DNA from 3 places in the Pseudomonas sp. Marseille-QA0892 genome. Region 1 is predicted to be linked to each of the others. Evidence: predicted binding sites of a transcription regulator. Region 1 holds the regulator's gene; each other region holds the start of a gene.
The links. The regulator sigma-54, encoded in region 1, starts transcription at its own class of promoters, with help from an activator protein. The targets are predictions, from matches to a motif close to ANTGGCATNNANNTTGCTNT.

Region 1 (5,833 bases):
CTCGCGGCCACTATGTTTTCACTGCTTGTGCCGGCGATATCCGTTGCGCAAGAGCAGGGTTATGACACCTATGGATCGAGTTTGCTCGCGGCAGTTGGTGTGCTCATGGGCATGGTAGGCCTTCTCTTCTATGACAAGCTCTTGCCTAGCGAGACCCCGGGGCAGGGGTCGGCACGTGAGCGCGGGGTACTGGATAGAGGTGTCTTGCTCTTTGTTACGGCAATCGTTCTGCACAACGTCCCGGAGGGTATGGCTGTGGGGGTGGCTACCGGTGGCGGGCTCGAAGGTTCAGACAGCCTTGCGCTCGGTATCGCGCTACAGGATGCACCCGAAGGAATGATTGTGGCGCTGGTGCTGTATGGCGCAGGCGTAGGGCGCGTGAAAGCGGTTCTGATAGGCGCAGCGTCGGGGCTCGTGGAACCCTTGTTCGCGGTGATCTGTGCGTGGCTGGTTGGTGTCTCGACTGTGCTATTGCCGTGGGGATTGGCATTGGCTGCAGGTGCAATGCTTTTCGCCGTCGTCCACGAGATCATTCCGCGGTCCCAAAGTAACGGTTATGGCACCGTGGCGAGCCTTGGGCTTGTTGCAGGGTTCTGCTTGATGATGGTGATGGATACCGCGCTTGGTTGAGCCCGGTCATTCGCCTTCGTCAAAGCGATTTTCGACCAGCTCTACCAAAGACACCATTGCCTCTTCTTCGCTCTCCCCTTCGGTGTGAAGGTGGAGCGGGGTGCCTTGGCCTGCAGCCAGCATCATGACGGCCATGATGCTCTTGCCATCAACGAGCTGCTCAGGCGTCCGTCCCACGCGGACAGCACATGGATATTGACCGGCCACACCGACAAACTTGGCAGCAGCGCGGGCATGCAGGCCCAGTTTGTTGATGATGGTGATTTCACGCGCAGGCATGCAGGTTCCTTAACCCAGGTCCCGGTGGCGGATCTGGACATTCTTCAATGTGTCTTTGAGCACCCGCCCCAGGCGTTCTACCAGGAAGACGGACCTATGATGGCCACCCGTGCAGCCAATCGCAACGGTAGCATAGGCACGATTACTGGCTGCGAAACGAGGTAGCCACTTGGAGAGGTAAGCCAGGATATCCTGGTACATCTCTTCGACGTCAGGCTGTGCCTGAAGATACTCGATGACAGGCTGGTCCAGGCCTGAGTAATCACGCAGTTCGGGTTTCCAATAGGGGTTAGGCAGGCAGCGCACATCGAAGACGAGGTCGGCGTCCACCGGCATTCCACGTTTGAAGCCGAACGACTCGATAAGGAAGGCGGTACCCGGCTCGGGCTGGTTCAGCAAGCGAATCTTGATCAGGTCGCGGAGTTGATACAGGTTTAACCGCGTCGTATCGATCTTCAGGTCAGACAGCTCAGCAATTGGGGCGAGCAGCTGCTTTTCGGCCTCGATGGCTTCAGCCAGCGAGCGGGAGGAGTTTGTTAGCGGATGGCGCCGACGCGTTTCCGAGAACCGCTTGAATAACGTTTCCTCGTCAGCATCGAGATAGAGCAGATCACACTGGATGTATCGGCTACGCACTTCTGATAGCAGCTCTGGAAAGCGCTGAAGCTGGCTTGGCAAATTTCGGGCGTCGATTGATACGGCGACCTGAGGATGGATCAATTCGGTATGGAGCAACGCGCGCTCGGCCAGTTCGGGCAAGAGCGCGGCCGGCAGGTTGTCGATGCAATAGAATCCGTTGTCCTCAAGGACGTCGAGCGCTGTGCTCTTGCCGGATCCCGAGCGCCCACTGACGATGATCAGGCGCATAACGTATCCGCTTGGCTGGGCAAAGGGTAGAGCGTATGTCGCTGCGTCATAGGTCGTCGCCGTGATTGCTTACTGTCCGCTTTGCAGTTCGACCACCGTGTTGTACAAGGCGTTGCTGTCGGGCGCTTTACGAAGCCGATCACGCACTTCGGCGCGGTCCAGTAGACCCGCTATCTGACGAAGCAGTTGCAGATGCTCTTCGGTTGCAGACTCGGGGACGAGCAGCACGAGAAGGAGGTCGACCGGTGCACCATCGAGCGCATCGAAATCCACAGCCGTCTCGAGTCGGAGAACGGCTGCCATCGGGGACCGGCATCCCGAAAATCGACAGTGAGGAATGGCGATACCGTTACCGAAGCCGGTCGATCCCAGCTTTTCACGGGCTACGAGGCTCTCGAAGATCTGCTGGGCGTCCATTTCGGGGACATCCCGGGCAATGACGGCGCCGATCTGTTCGAGTACGCGTTTCTTGCTGCCGCCCGGCGCGTTCACGACGGAACGGCCGGGGGTCAGAATATTTTCAAGTCGGATCATGATAGGGAGTGACCCTCAGCGGGCGTAGAGCCCTTGCTGCCGGTCGAGCTGCTTCTCTTTGCGTTTGATGAGTTGGCGGTCGAGCTTGTCGGTCAACAAGTCGATAGCGGCATACATGTCGGTGTGCTCGGCGTTCGCGACGACTTCGCCCCCGGATATGTGAAGGGTGGCTTCGATCTTCTGTTTGAGCTTTTCGACTTGCATGATGATCTGCACGTTGGTGATCTTGTCGAAATGGCGCTCCAGCCGTTCCAGCTTTTCCCCGATGTATTCACGGAGAGGTTGGGTGACGTCCAGTTGATGTCCACTGATATTCACTTGCATACCGCGTTCTCCTTGTTGCCTCTGCGGAGTGACGTGCCGGGGCACATCACTGAAACACGTCGGCGGCCGGTTCTTGCGGCTGCTCGGGTTCGTAATGGCGAACGCCTTACAGTCCAAGAGCCTACGGTAGCGTCACATCAGTCGCTTGCGCTCGCTTGAGGGTGCGATACCCAGAGATTCGCGGTACTTGGCGACGGTGCGGCGCGCTACCTGGATGCCCTGTTCCTCCAGTAAACCAGCGATCTTGCTGTCGCTCAACGGCTTTTTCGCATTTTCCGCCGCCACCAGTTTCTTGATGATCGCGCGGATCGCGGTGGACGAGCATTCGCCGCCTTCGGCCGTGCTGACATGGCTAGAGAAAAAGTATTTCAGCTCGTAGATGCCGCGGGGGGTATGCATGAACTTCTGTGTCGTGACCCGCGAAATCGTCGATTCGTGCATGCCCACGGCCTCAGCAATGTCGTGCAACACCAACGGCTTCATCGCCTCTTCCCCATACTCGAGGAAGCCGCGTTGATGCTCGACGATTTGGGTCGCGACCTTCATCAGCGTTTCATTCCGGCTTTGCAGGCTTTTGATGAACCACCGTGCTTCCTGAAGCTGGTTTCGCATGAACGTATTGTCGGCGCTTGAGTCGGCACGGCGGACGAACCCGGCGTACTGCGGGTTTACGCGTAGACGAGGCATCGCTTCCTGGTTCAGCTCTACCAGCCAGCGGTCGTTGTGCTTGCGCACGATAACGTCAGGCACGACGTACTCGGGTTCTCCGGCTTCAATCTGGGAGCCTGGCCGCGGGTTGAGCGACTGGATGAGCTCGATAACCTGGCGAAGGTCATCTTCCTTGATCTTCATCCGACGCATGAGCTGGCTGTAGTCCCGGCCAGCCAACAGATCCAGGTAGTCGCCGACAAGACGCTGGGCTTCGCTCAACCATTCAGTCGACGCAGGTAGCTGATGCAATTGAAGTAGAAGACATTCGCGCAGATCTCGTGCACCAATGCCCGCGGGTTCGAACTGCTGGATGCGGCGGAGAACGACTTCGACCTCATCGATTTCGATATCCAGCTCGGGATCGAACCCTGCTGTGATTTCCGCAAGGTCTTCTTCCAGGTAGCCCTGGTCGTTGATGCAATCGATCAGCGTGACCGCAATGAGGCGATCCGTATCCGACATCGGCGCGAGATTGAGCTGCCAGAGCAGGTGGCTTTGGAGGCTTTCGCCTGCCGACGTCCGCGCAGAAAAATCCCATTCATCATCTTCGCTGCTGGGGAGGTTGCTCGCGCTGGTCTGGTAGATGTCTTCCCATGCCGTATCGACGGGAAGCTCGTTCGGTATCCGGTCGCTCCAGTCCGTCTCTTCGAACGAATCGCCGTCGGATTCATTGCTGATCGGGACAGTTGCCTCTTGGAAGCTGTCTTGGCTATTAGCTTGCGATGTACCTTGCTCGGCACCATCAGCCATGGGGTCAGTGGTGTCGAAATCTTCCCCGTCTTCCTGACGTTCGAGCATCGGGTTCGAGTCGAGCGCTTCCTGAATTTCCTGCTGGAGGTCCAGCGTCGAAAGCTGGAGTAAGCGAATGGCCTGCTGCAACTGCGGCGTCATCGTCAGTTGCTGGCCCATCTTCAGAACTAGCGATGGTTTCATAGCAGAGGATCGCACCTACATTACCGACGCCTCGGCGTCTGTCCATTTCGAAGCGCTCTGAAGCGCCTTAAGCAAATTATATGCCTGATTTAGAGGCGTTTGCCTAGCCCTTCTTTGGGCGGAATGTGACGGTGCAGGTGCCGCAGCCGTTCGAAGGGCTCAGGCCATCGGGGTATTCCAAGGTTCGCTACAGGCGGAACTCGTGGCCTAAGTAGACTTCCTTGACGAGCGCGTTGTCGAGAACGTCCTGGGCCGTGCCCTCGGCAATAAGCTGGCCGTCGCTGACGATATAAGCAAGCTCGCAGATATCCAGCGTCTCCCGAACGTTGTGGTCCGTGATCAGGACGCCGATTCCTTTATTCTTGAGATGATAGATGATCTGCTTGATGTCCCCAACCGAGATAGGGTCTACGCCCGCGAAGGGCTCGTCCAGCAGGATGAACTTGGGTTCCGTTGCCAGCGCACGAGCGATCTCGACCCGGCGCCGCTCACCACCGGAAAGGCTCATACCGAGGCTGTCGCGTATATGGGTGATGTGGAATTCCTGTAGCAGGCTTTCCAGTGCCTTCTCCCGGCCTGCGCGATCCAGATCCTTTCGGGTTTCCAAGATAGCCATGATGTTGTCCGTTACGCTGAGCTTGCGGAAGATCGACGCTTCCTGCGGCAGGTAACCGATGCCAGCGCGCGCTCGGCCGTGCATGGGCTGGAAGCTGACATCCTGATCGTCGATCAATACGCGGCCCTGATCGGCCCGAACCAGCCCCACGATCATGTAGAAGCAGGTTGTCTTGCCGGCGCCGTTCGGGCCGAGCAACCCTACAATCTGTCCGCTTTCAATGGAAAGGCTAACGTCGCGAACAACCTGTCTGCTTTTATAGCTCTTCGCCAGGTGCTGGGCTTTGAGAATTGCCATTAGCGCGATGAATCCTGCTGTTGCTGTTCGGGCTTCTTCTGCGGCTGAATGACCATGTCGATGCGCGGGCGCGGTGTGGTGATCGACTTGTCGTTCGCGCGTCCGGCATTCACGATCTGCCGGCGGGTGTCATATACGATTTTCTCGCCTTCGAAGGTATTGCCCTGCTGCACAACCTTGGCCTGGTCGGTCAGGGTGATGCGCTCATTGGCTGAGAAATACTGGATCGTAAGTCCGTACGCCTTGACGATGGGGTCACCCTCGCGCGGCTGTTGCTCGTAGTAGGCCGGACGGCCTACCGAGGTAAATACGTCCACGTCTCCCTGGGCGTTCTGGGTGATGGTCACCGTATCACCCGTGATTTTCATCGTGCCCTGGGTAATCACGACGTCACCCCGGTAGACGGCAACCTTCTTTTGGTCATCGATCTCGGCGCTGTCGGCTTGGACGCGGATGGGTTGTTCGCGGTCGCTCGGCAGGGCCCAGGCAGTGGCGCTGGCCATCAAGGAGGCGCTCAAACCGAGGAACAAGGGAAACTTTTTAACGAGCCTCATGCTGGCCTCTTACGTTGGACTGCAGGATCATCCTGCCTTCGTTCAGGTACGCTTTCATGCCTTGGCCCGTGGTGACCCCATTGGCGGC
Region 2 (5,833 bases), 2.1 Mb from region 1:
ATTCGTATAGCGGGCGAAGATCTGGCCGGTGTCACTGATTTCGAGGCCGGACATCATCCCGGTCGTGTAGCCGTCCTGATTCACCGCATTCACTGCGAAGGCGCTGTTGTATTGGGTCGAGCCACGCAGGTCGAGGCCGATGGATGGCGACGCCGCGGCTCCATTCGCTACAAAGGTCGGCGGCGTCTTGCCATCGGACTGCATGGGTGTCCAGCCAGAAAGCGTGAAGGTGCCATCGCCGGTGGCGGTCAGGCCAGCCGGGCCAGAACCCGCCGCATTGGGGATCAACAGGCCTTTGTCGGTGAAGGTCAGCGGCACACTCAATGGGTCCGACCCAGTCGCAGTATTGGTGCTTGCCCCGTTGAGCGGGTTACGGCCATCAACCAACACATGCATCGTCCACTGGTTGGCATCAGACTTGACGAAGTACTGGCTCATCACATGTGAGTTGCCTTCGGCGTCGTAGATGTTAACCGACGTCGACGAGTTGTAAGTCGTCGGATCGCTCGGATTGAACGGTGTATTCAGTGGCGATGTATTGGTGGAGTTCAGGTTCAACGTCTGAGCGATGTTCGTTGTCGCCTTGGGCGCCTGGTTGCCACTCTCCAGCCGCAGGTCACCCCGCACGCCTTCCTGCAGCAAACCGTCAGCGTTCACCGGATAACCCTGCAGCTTGTAGCCGTTGTTATCGACGATGAAGCCTTCCTTGTCGGTGCCGAAGTAACCGGCGCGGGTGTACTGGATCGCGCCGTTGTTGCTCGTCACGAAGAAACCGTTGCCGTTGATACCCATATCCAGAGCGTTCTGGGTGTAGTCGATCGTGCCCTGGTTGAACAGCTGACCGACGTTGCCCAGCAGCACGCCGCTGCCGGTCTGGTTACGGCCCGAGCCGAGCATGGACGCCGCGTACAGGTCCTGGAACTCTGCGCGAGACTGCTTGAAGCCGACGGTGCTGGCGTTGGCGATGTTGTTGCCGGTGATGTTGAGGTCTTGAGATGCAGCCCGAATGCCGCTGAGACCGATATTGAAAGCCATGATGAACTCCTATGCCGGTGACAGCCGGCGTTACTGACCGACTACCTGAACTTTCGAAAGCGCGATGCTGCCCATCCCCGTGAGGTTCAGAAGCATCTCGCCGCCGTTTTGACCCAAGGTCACACTTTCCACATTGGCCGGGAGGCTCGTGGCGAATGCCTTGTTCTCCCCACCCACATTTGCCTGCGCTTCGAAGGTATAGGCCCCCGAAGGCACCTTCTCGCCATTGGAGTCCGTGCCGTCCCACTTGAAGGAAACCAGGCCGGATGACTGCTGCCCGAGATTGATGCGGTTCACCTGCTGCCCCGACCCGTTGTAGACGTTCACCCACACGTTATCGCTGGACTGCGTGAGGTTGATCCCGCCCTTGAACGGTTCGGTTTCCGCTTTTGCCGTATCAACGACCGCGCGATTGGTATCGAGGATCACAGTCCGGCCTACCAGAGACGACGCCTGCAGTGCCTGCGCCGATTGCGCACCGGAGACAATCGAATTCACCGTCGTATTGAGGTTGCTGATCCCTTCGACCGTACTGAACTGAGCGAGCTGAGCGATGAACTCGCCGTTGCCCTGGGGCTCGAGCGGGTTCTGATTGTTCATCTGGGCAACCAGCAACTTGAGGAACTGGTCCTTGCCCAAGTCCTTGGTTTTCGTCGTCTCGGACTCGGGCTTCTTGATCGCATATTGATCAAGGACCGAGCTGGCGGTGTTTGTAGCGTCAATGGTCATGGCGGCGAATTATCCTTACTGACCCAGCGTCAGCACTTTCTGCATCATCTGCTTGGCCGTATTCATGATCTCGGCATTGGTTTGGAACGACCGGCTCGCGGCGATCATGTCGGCCATCTCCTCCACCACGTTGACGTTCGGGTAGTAGACATACCCCTCTTCGTTCGCCATGGGATGGTTGGGCTCGTAGCGGGCCTGAAGCTCGCTCTGGTCCTCGACGATACCGGTCACCTGAACGCCGACGCCGGCCTGCCCCTGATCATTGAACAAGCTCTGGCTTCCGCCACCCTGCGTGTTTTGCATCATGGTCTGGAACACGGCGTGACGCGCCCGGTAGGTCTGGTCCACGCTGGAGGAGACCGATTCGGCGTTGGCAATGTTACTGGCGACCGTGTTGAGGCGAGTGTTCTGGGCGCTCATCCCGGTGCCGGCGATGTTGAACAGGCTACTGAGAGACATCGTCATTCTCCTCGGATGGCCGTGATCAGGCCCTTGAACTTGCTATTGAGTAGCGTGAAGCTCGTCTGGAACTGCAGTGCGTTCTCGGCGTAGTTCGCCTGCTCGACCTGCGCATCGACCGTGTTCTGGTCAAGAGCGGGGTTGGTCGGGATGCGGAAACGCAGCGCAGGGTCCGCAATATTCATCTCGGCCCCGTCCATGGCGATGTGCCTGGCATTGGTGGTAGAGGCGGCAAAGTGGCCGGAACGACCCGACGCCTTGTCGGCCTCCTGAGCAAGCACGGCCTTGAAGTCGAGATCGCGCGCCTTGTAGTGCGGCGTGTCGGCATTGGCGAGGTTGTTGCCGAGTACCTCGGCGCGCTGCGCGCGGAAGTGCAGTGCCTTTTCATGAATGCCGAGTGCGCTATCGAAGCTGATAGTCATGGCGTCAGACCTTTGACTGAACGGGTGGACACCATGGACAGAGCAACGAGCGTGCCAATCCTGGAAACCCATGCTGATCAAGGGTTTAACGTATTAACGACTTTCTGACGGCAAGGCATTACCGCGAATTTGAAACAGAGCGGCAATCCCGTTCCGCCGCAATCCACGCAACACCTCCTGCTCTGCGGGGGATCAGCTTGGGAATGAGGATTGATTCAGGCGGGCACATTGCGTGCCGGCTCGGTTAGGAGCAGATCACTGGACCACGCGCATCGCCGCTACAGCGGTACTCCGGGCACTAGCCCAACGAAAAAGGCCCGCCTGTTTCGAGGCGGGCCTTCATGGAGCGATCTAGCGCTTAGATGTTCGCTTCCTGATATTCCTTCTCGGCTGCATCGAAACGTGCACGTGTCGATGCAGACGCCGGTGCGCCTACCTTGCTGAACAGCACGATGGCAATGCTCGCGAGAATGAAGCCAGGGATGATTTCATACAGGCCAAGCCCGATGAAATTCTTCCAGACGATCACCGTGACGGCGCCTACGACCATACCAGCCAGCGCACCGTTACGAGTCATGTCCTTCCACAGCAGCGAGAAGAGCACAACCGGACCGAACGCCGCGCCAAAGCCTGCCCAGGCGTACGAGACGAGCCCCAGAACCTTGCTTTCCGGGTTCGACGCGATGGCGATCGCAACCAGGGCAATCAGCAGCACCATCAGGCGACCTATCCAGACTAGCTCCTTCTGGGAGGCACCCTTACGCAGGAAGGCCTTGTAGAAATCCTCGGTCAGCGCGCTGGAGCAGACCAGAAGCTGGCAGCTAAGCGTGCTCATGACAGCTGCGAGAACACCGGAAAGGATGATGCCTGCGATCCATGGGTTGAACAGCAACTGGGTCAGCTCCAGAAAGACCCGCTCGCCATTTTCGCGCACCGGACCTGCAACGCCCGGGTTATCGGCAAAGTAGGCAATGCCGAAGAAGCCGGCAGCTACCGCGCCCCCCAGGCACAGGATCATCCAGGTCATGCCGATACGACGTGCAGCCGGGATGGTACGCACAGAGTCGGCCGCCATGAAGCGCACCAGAATATGCGGCTGACCAAAGTAGCCAAGGCCCCACGCCAGTAGCGAAATGATCGCGATGAAGGACAGCCCGTCGAACATGTCGAATGCCGCCGGCACGTTTGTCTGGATCGTGGTGAGTGCCGCGTCGTAGTCACCAATCGAGAGGATGACGAAGACCGGAGTGATCAGCAGCGCGAAAATCATCATGGTCGCCTGGACCGTGTCGGTCCAGCTGACAGCCAGAAAGCCACCGATGAAGACGTAGACGATCGTGGCAAGTGCGCCGACCCATAAGGCGGTGCCGTAGCTCATCTGGAAGGTGCTTTCAAAGAGACGTGCACCGGCCACGACGCCCGAAGCGCAATAGATGGTGAAAAACACCAGGATGACGAGCGCCGAGAAAATGCGCAGCAGGCGGCTGGTATCTTCAAAACGATGGGTGAAGTAGTCAGGAAGCGTCAACGCGTTGTGATTGTGCTCAGTATGCACACGCAGGCGGCCCGCTACGAACAGCCAGTTCAACCAGGCGCCGGCGATCAATCCGATGGCGATCCAGCTCTCGGACAGCCCTGCCGCAAAAATGGCACCCGGCAAGCCCATAAGCAGCCAGCCGCTCATGTCAGAAGCGCCCGCCGACAAGGCCGTCACGTAGCTACCCAAGCTACGGCCGCCAAGAATGTAATCGTCGAAGTTTTTAGTGGCGCGATAGGCGGCGAAGCCAATCAACAGCATCGCTGCGATGTAGATCACAAACGTGACCAGTGTTGGATTGCTCCAGTTCATGGATGACCCTTCCCTTCTTGTTATGAGCTCGGCAAGGCATCGCCGGCCTGATAAATACGGACGCAAAGCCCGAATGTGGCTGTTGCAAGGGCTGGGCACCCTGGCACCACGTTGAATGAAGCGCCGGACTGTAGTGGCAGTTCGCAGCCTCTTTCTTACAAAACCCTATGGAGTTTTTTCTGAAAACTATGCCCGACATCCACGCAGCGCAACCAGCGCGCGCCACGCATCGCGCCAAGGTTGCACCTTTTCGATGTCGCGATCAATACACGGTATCACCCGATCATCGGTAGCTATCATCATGGGTTGCAAGAGGTGCAATCGAACGGATAACCGACCGGTTGAGCTTTCAATAGGCTCTGAATGACGGAGCCGTCATGCAGCTTTCATTCCGCACACGGCTACATGATCGGCTCTGCCGCTACAACGTGCGGCGGGCAAGGGCCACGCATGCGTTTGGGCGTCAGTCCCATGTACCGGCGCATCGCGGTCGTAAGTGCACTCTGGCTGGAGAACCCGCATTCTTCTGCTATTCGCACGAGCGGTAGTGGGCTCTCGCGCAGCATCCTCGACGCTCGGTCCAGACGAAGCTTGAGAAGGTATTGGTGGGGTGTAAGCCCGACGCTGTCCTTGAACTGTGCATGGAAATGGCTCGGGCTCAGGCATACCACCTGCGCCATTTCAGCCACGCTAATACGCCGTGCAAGGTTTCCCTTGATATGCATATCAAGCCGCTCGAGGTCCAGCGCGGCCTGCCGCTGAGGGGCCGGTTGGCCAAAGAGCCGCACATGAATTGCACGCAGCAATACACCCCCGAGCGCTTGGGACAGCAGAGGATCGCTGCCAAAACGAGCCAGTTCGGCGCCTGCATAGCCCAGCAGATTGTGGAAATCAGCATCCAGGTTCGGATATCGCGGTACGTCGAATAGACGTTCCAGTGACGCCAGATCGCTTTGCCCGTGGCCCTCTTCATCGATATCCACGATGAGCATCTGGTTGTCTCCGACACCGGCGAACGCATGCTCCGCATTGCCCGGTACCAGGCAAGCCCGCATGCGGCACACCTCGCCCCCGTGTCCATTCACGTCGAACTCGGCGCGCCCCGCGAGGGAGAGCACCAGTTGATGATAGGGGTGAGCATGTTCGTGGCGTTGCGCGTCAAGGCGCATGAGGCGGGCGTTGAGCATGAGGCGGGAGGGAAAATATTTCGCGCACTCTACTCCACGGCACACTGTTTTTACAGCCTGATACGACGCAACGCGTGCGCCTGAGCGTGGTATCGCTCATGCCCAATATGGCCACCTATCTTCGAGCAGCTGCAACCAATCGACGCTTCCTG
Region 3 (5,833 bases), 670 kb from region 1:
GTTGACCCTGGTGCAGAAGGTTGCACGTCAGGTAATCCGTTGCGAGCTGACGCTTCACCCGACACAGCTGCTTTCACTTGCCGAGGAGGCGCTCGCCGCGATGCCGGGCGACCAGCAGGATGTACGCATCCTGCTCAACCCGGAGGAATGCGCACGTATCAAGGAGCTTGCGCCGGAGCGCGCGGCGGCCTGGAGGCTCGTGCCCGATGAGAAGCTGGCGCTCGGTGAATGCCGTGTAATTACCGCCGAATCGGAAGCGGATATCGGCTGCCAGCAGCGTCTTGACGCCTGCATGGAAACATTGGCCGAGCATATCAAGGCTGAGGCATAACCCGTGTCGATCCGTGAGGCGTTCAAGCTGGACGAAGCGCTGCGCTCGCTGGACAGCGTACAGCTGGCAAAAGTCAGCGGCCGGCTGGTGCGGGTCTCGGGCCTGCTGCTCGAGGCGCTGGGGTGCCAGCGCCTGACCGGGCAGCGCTGCTATGTCGAGCAGGGCGATGGGACCATGCTCGAAGCGCAGGTGGTCGGATTCAACCGCGAGATTACCTACCTTATGCCCTTCAAAAAGCCTGTCGGCCTGGCGTCAGGGTCGCGTGTGTTCCCCGCGCCCGATGAGGCCTCGCTGCATATCGACGACAGCTGGCTGGGCCGGGTAGTCAATGGGTTGGGCGAACCTCTGGATGATGTGGGCAAGCTGGATGGACAGCACCGTCTTCCGGGAGAGTTGCCCAGCGTCAACCCCTTGAGGCGGAAACCGGTCAGTGAACCGCTCGATGTGGGCATCCGCGCCATCAACGGTCTGCTCACGCTAGGCAAGGGGCAGCGGGTGGGTTTGTTCGCCGGTAGCGGTGTCGGCAAAAGTGTGCTGCTGGGCATGATTACACGCCAGACCAAGGCCGATGTCGTCGTGGTGGGATTGATTGGAGAGCGCGGCCGCGAAGTGCAGGAATTCCTGTTCCACTCGCTTGGCCCGGAGGGCCTTCGAAAGGCGGTCGTAGTGGTCGCACCGGCCAACGAATCGCCGCTCATGCGGCTGCGCGCTACCGAGCTGTGCCATAGCATAGCCGCGCACTACCGTGACCAAGGGCATGACGTGCTGCTGCTCGTTGACTCATTGACCCGCTATGCCATGGCGCAGCGGGAGATCGCTCTGGCGCTTGGCGAGCCGCCCGCTACCAAGGGTTATCCCCCGTCGGTATTCGGAATGCTGCCTGAGCTGGTGGAGAGTGCAGGCAATGGTGAGCAAGGCAGCGGCAGCCTCAGCGCTATCTATACCGTATTGGCCGAAGGGGACGATCAACAGGATCCGATTGCCGACTGCGCGCGCGCAATTCTCGACGGGCATATTGTGTTGTCGCGGCATCTGGCCGAAAGCGGCCATTATCCCGCGATCGATATCGGTGCTTCCGTAAGCCGTTGCATGAGCCAGGTTGGGGATGCAGCGCACCTGGGCGGTGCCCGTCAGCTCAAGGAACTGTATTCGGCCTATAACAAGATCCGTGAGTTGATCCCGCTTGGGGGATACACGCCGGGCATGGATGGCCGTACCGACCGCGCTGTGCAGCTGGCGCCTTCGATAGAGCGTTTCCTGCGTCAGGAGGTCGGCGAGGCCGCCGATCTCGAGCTCAGCGTTTCCACGCTGCAAGCGCTGCTTCGAAGGACATGATGAAAGCGCAGATCGAGGTGTTGTCCCGGCTCGCCAGTCTACGCGGGCAGAAGGTGCGCGAGATGTTGGGCCGTGTGCAATATCAGCAGAACCTTTGCCAGCGGTACCGGAACAATATCGCCGGGCTGGGGCGCCTGTGCGGTTTCACGGTGCCCATGACGACGCCCTTGCAACGAGATAACCAACAGCGCTACAAGGCAACGCTTTACCGGATGGTGGAACTGCAGCGGCGGGAGCTGGAAGTGGCCGAGCAGACGCTGGAGCGCATCAAGCGTGAGTTGTTGCTCGCCATGCGCAACGAAAAAATCGTCGAGCAGCTGGTCGAGGCCAAGCTGGCGGACTGGAACGTGCAGCTGGCGCAACAGGAGCAACGGATCCAGGACGGCCTGGCGCAGCAGACATGGTGGCGCGGTCAGTCGCACTGAACGGGCCACGCGCCATTGGTAACAGTCTTGAAAATTGGATTTAAGTATTCCTCAACAGTGGTCGCTTACCGCTGATAACCCCCGAGTGGAATCGATCATGGACATCAGCCGGACCTTGAAGCCCACCACCCCCCCTGCGGTCGAGAGCGCTGCCAAGCCGCGCGCGTCGGTAACCGCGCAGGCTGCAACAACGAACGCACGGCCGGCAAGTGGCGCTGGCCTGCCGCTGGAACAGATGCAAAGCGCGCTACGCTCGCTACCTGATGTGGACCTGGAGAAGGTCAATACGCTCAAGGCGGCTCTGGCGCGTGGCGAAATCTCGACCGACCCCGCGACCCTGGCCGGTCACGTGTTGGCACACCACCGCGGCAGCGAAGTGTGAGCCAGCGCGAGCGCCTGTTGCAGGTCGCCGCCGATGACCTGCGCCAGGATGGCGAGGACTACGCGGCCCTGAAGGCACTGATGGACCAGCTCTACCATCGACTGCTCGCGCGTGACGTTCCCGGTATTGAACGGATCAACGCGCTCATCACGGATCGCGTCGAGCACGTGACCGTGCGCGCCGACCGCCGTACCAAGGTGCTGGGCGCCTTCGGGCTTGGCAGTACACCGAGTGCGATGCAGCGGTTGATCGAGGCCTATCCTGCCGAACGTCGTTTGGCTGTCGCCGAGCACTGGCGCCGCATCGGTGTGCTGGCGACGGAGTGTCAGTCGCTCAATGAGCGTAACGGCCGCCTTCTTGCGATGCACCGGGAAATCATTGCCCAACTGACCGGGCACATGGCCGCTGTCTACGCTCCTCGCTGACCTTCTCTTACCCCTTCCATCGACATGGATGCGAGGCGGTGTACATGTCCGCCCGCGTTCGACGCCTACCCTGTTCAATAGCGCCTGCCGGCAATCTCACCCTCCGAGCAGGTTGGGTAGTCGCGGAAGCATGGCGGGCTCCGGTGATCGACTGTCCATTTGCGATACCGCACGCATTGCTTAATACCGCCATTACGAGCGTCGCCTTTTTCTTCTGCCTTCCGCTTTCAAGTGGGAGGAAGCTGCTTTTCCCTACGTCGCCCGCGATCGTCCAAGAGGAAAGGCCTTTTCAGCTTTGGTGTCGCTAAAAGCTAACTAAAACAAGCACTTAGCACTTGGCATCAGTATTGCTCTATAGAGCGAACGCAAGGGGGCCATATGGCAATCGATTCCAACTACGTAAAGAACATGGCGACGCAGCTGGCGAACTACGGGGTTCAGGCCTCGTTGGACCGGCTCAATCGCAATGAAGCGAATTACAAGGCGCAGCGAGAAGGGCTGAATTCGCTGCGTACGGCCCTGACCAAATTCAAGAGCACACTAGGTGGACTGAAAAGCGGCAACGCGACCATGTTGATCAATAGTGCCACCTACAGCCAGGACGGCTACGCCACGGCAAAGGTGGGCGCCACTGCCAAGTCTGGTAGCTATTCCTTTTTCGTCGAGCAGTTGGCGAGCGCCCACCAAGTGGCGATCAATGGGCTGAATCCTGCTGATATCGGTAATGCGGGCACGCTCACCATTGGCCAAGGCGAAAACAGCTTCGCCATCGACCTGGCTTCCATCGACAGTGACGGGAATGGCAGCGCCTCACTTGAAGAACTGGCTGCCGCGATCAACAAACATCCCGACAACACGGGAGCCACCGCGACGTTGGTGCGTGCGGATGGAACGGTCTCGCTCGTGATCTCCAGCAATCAGACCGGTACCGACAATGCGCTGCGCTTCTCTGTAGCAGGCACGAGCGACACGTTTTCCAATGCGATCTCGGGTCGCGAAGAGTTATCCGCCGCCCGAAATGCAAAGGTTCGCCTGGGCGGCGAGTCGGGCATGCTGCTGCAGAGCGCCAGTAATACCTTCAGCGACCTCGTTGACGGTGTGAGCATGACGTTCACCAAGGCTCACGCCGCCAACGATACGCCGTTGACGATCACGGTTGGCCGCGACACCTCAGCGACCAAGGCCAAGGCGCAAACGTTCATCGATGCATTCAACACGCTCATGGGCAGCTTCGACACGCTTACCGCCAGCGGAAGCGACAGTGCCAAGCGCGGCGTACTCGCGGGCGACTCCAGCGTGCGGTCCATCGAGACGCAACTCAACGCACTCGTTCGTAACGGGTTCGGGGGAAAGAGCCTGATCGAATTCGGGATCATTGCAGACCGCAACGGAAAGCTGACCATCGATGCGGCCCGTTTCGATGCGGCAGTGAGCGCAGACCCGGAAGGTTTCGAAGCCCTGTTCACGAGCAAGGACAAGCTGCTCGACAGCATCGACAAGAGCGTCGCGACCTATACCAGCAGCGCGAACGGACTGCTGAAGAACCGGATGGACACGCTCGACCAGAACCTGCGCCGTAGCAACGAGCAGTTCGAACAGCTTCAGCAGCAGTACGACACCTATTACGCCCGCTACCTGCGGCAGTTCACCACCATGATGCAGACGATGCAGGCGATGGAACAAACCAACGGCCTGTTCTCTATGTACGGGACAGATCAATGAACCCCTACCATGAAAACTACGACAGTTATCGCTCTGTCGATCTCGAGGCGCGTGCTGCTTCCGCCTCGCCTTACGAACTCGTGCTGGTTCTATTCGATGGTCTGCTTGACGAGTTGGCTCGTGCGCGCGGCCACATCGAGCACAAGCGCTACCAGCAGAAGGGGCAGTCACTGGAAAAGTGCCTGAACATCCTCAATGGCCTCAGCGGCGCGCTCGACTACGAAGGGGGCGGCGAGGTCGTGGCCAGCCTGGCTCGCCTTTACGACTACTGCATCTACAGACTCTCGGACGTCAGCGTGACACTGTCCCTCGAGGGGCTGGATGAGGTCGTGAACCTGCTGGGCATCCTTCGCGAAGGCTGGGAAGGCGTCAATGCAGCCCGCCAATGACGCGGCCCAGCGCCTGAACCGCCTCCACGATGAGTTGGCACAGGCAGCCGACGCTGCGGATTGGGCGGCGGTTGCCGTCGCCGATGAAGCCGTGCGCCGGTGTCTGGCGTCGCTCGGCAACGCGGCCTTGCTGGACGAGCGCTCCCGCAGTGCGTGGCAGCGCTTACATGCGCTGCATACGCGCGTTATGCGTGCCTGCGCGAAAGAGTGCGAGCGGCTTCGCCAGAAGCTGGATCACCATTTGGAATACGCCGAAGGGCGTTCGGCCTATCAGCAGATAGGGCTAATCGGTCAAAGATGAGCGCAACCATGACCCCTACTACTGCGGCACCGGGCAATGCGGCGGTGCAGACCGCGGCCAGTCCGATCGCGGCGCCAGCTATGCGGCATGCCAGCCCACTGCAATCGGCAGCCACCTTCGTGCAGCAGATGGCAACAGTCGAATCGGCTCATGGCCAAAGCCAGTCCGCCATCTCCCCGGCAATTGCACAGTCGCCTGTGGCGATGATGGCGCCGGCTTTGGAAGACGCTCCGGACAGCGAGCTGCAAGAACGCGGCGAAGGCGTTGAGCCCGACACGCTATCGGAGCAGTGGTTGCTGGGAATGCTGTCGCAGCAGCAGGCTGTTTTGGAGGCGCGCGAGCGTAAACCGGGCGGGTCCTCGCTGAGCAATGATGCTGTCGACGGCGAACTCCCAGTCGTGGTGTCTGCCTCACCGGAGTCCGCATTCCGGACGATATCGGCTTCGACTGACTCAGTGGCGGAGGACAACCTGCAGGCGCTCGCCGGTGCGATCGTCAGCTCGGCTCAGGCGCGGAAAATGCC

Region 2: flgB (flagellar basal body rod protein FlgB) is a predicted target of sigma-54. The motif match lies at 2,685-2,704, and genes of this name have one in related genera.
Region 3: fliD (flagellar filament capping protein FliD) is a predicted target of sigma-54. The motif match lies at 3,233-3,252, and genes of this name have one in related genera.

Annotation. Positions count from the first base shown of each region.
Region 1 covers NZ_CM143104.1:640,997-646,829, forward strand. The annotation lists gene ACY8D3_RS02745 (ZIP family metal transporter) at 1-630, shown strand, start outside; gene ACY8D3_RS02750 (HPr family phosphocarrier protein) at 637-909, opposite strand; gene rapZ (RNase adapter RapZ) at 919-1,776, opposite strand; gene ptsN (PTS IIA-like nitrogen regulatory protein PtsN) at 1,846-2,310, opposite strand; gene hpf (ribosome hibernation-promoting factor, HPF/YfiA family) at 2,326-2,634, opposite strand; gene ACY8D3_RS02770 (RNA polymerase factor sigma-54) at 2,767-4,278, opposite strand; gene lptB (LPS export ABC transporter ATP-binding protein) at 4,466-5,191, opposite strand; gene lptA (lipopolysaccharide transport periplasmic protein LptA) at 5,191-5,745, opposite strand; gene lptC (LPS export ABC transporter periplasmic protein LptC) at 5,732-5,833, opposite strand, start outside.
Region 2 covers NZ_CM143104.1:2,737,775-2,743,607, forward strand. The annotation lists gene flgE (flagellar hook protein FlgE) at 1-1,035, opposite strand, end outside; gene flgD (flagellar hook assembly protein FlgD) at 1,066-1,764, opposite strand; gene flgC (flagellar basal body rod protein FlgC) at 1,780-2,223, opposite strand; gene flgB (flagellar basal body rod protein FlgB) at 2,226-2,645, opposite strand; gene putP (sodium/proline symporter PutP) at 3,004-4,494, opposite strand; gene ACY8D3_RS12750 (helix-turn-helix domain-containing protein) at 4,896-5,681, opposite strand.
Region 3 covers NZ_CM143104.1:4,626,796-4,632,628, forward strand. The annotation lists gene fliH (flagellar assembly protein FliH) at 1-331, shown strand, start outside; gene fliI (flagellar protein export ATPase FliI) at 335-1,666, shown strand; gene ACY8D3_RS21305 (flagellar FliJ family protein) at 1,666-2,091, shown strand; gene flgM (flagellar biosynthesis anti-sigma factor FlgM) at 2,189-2,473, shown strand; gene flgN (flagellar export chaperone FlgN) at 2,470-2,898, shown strand; gene fliD (flagellar filament capping protein FliD) at 3,277-4,620, shown strand; gene fliS (flagellar export chaperone FliS) at 4,617-5,009, shown strand; gene ACY8D3_RS21330 (hypothetical protein) at 4,993-5,310, shown strand; gene ACY8D3_RS21335 (flagellar hook-length control protein FliK) at 5,319-5,833, shown strand, end outside.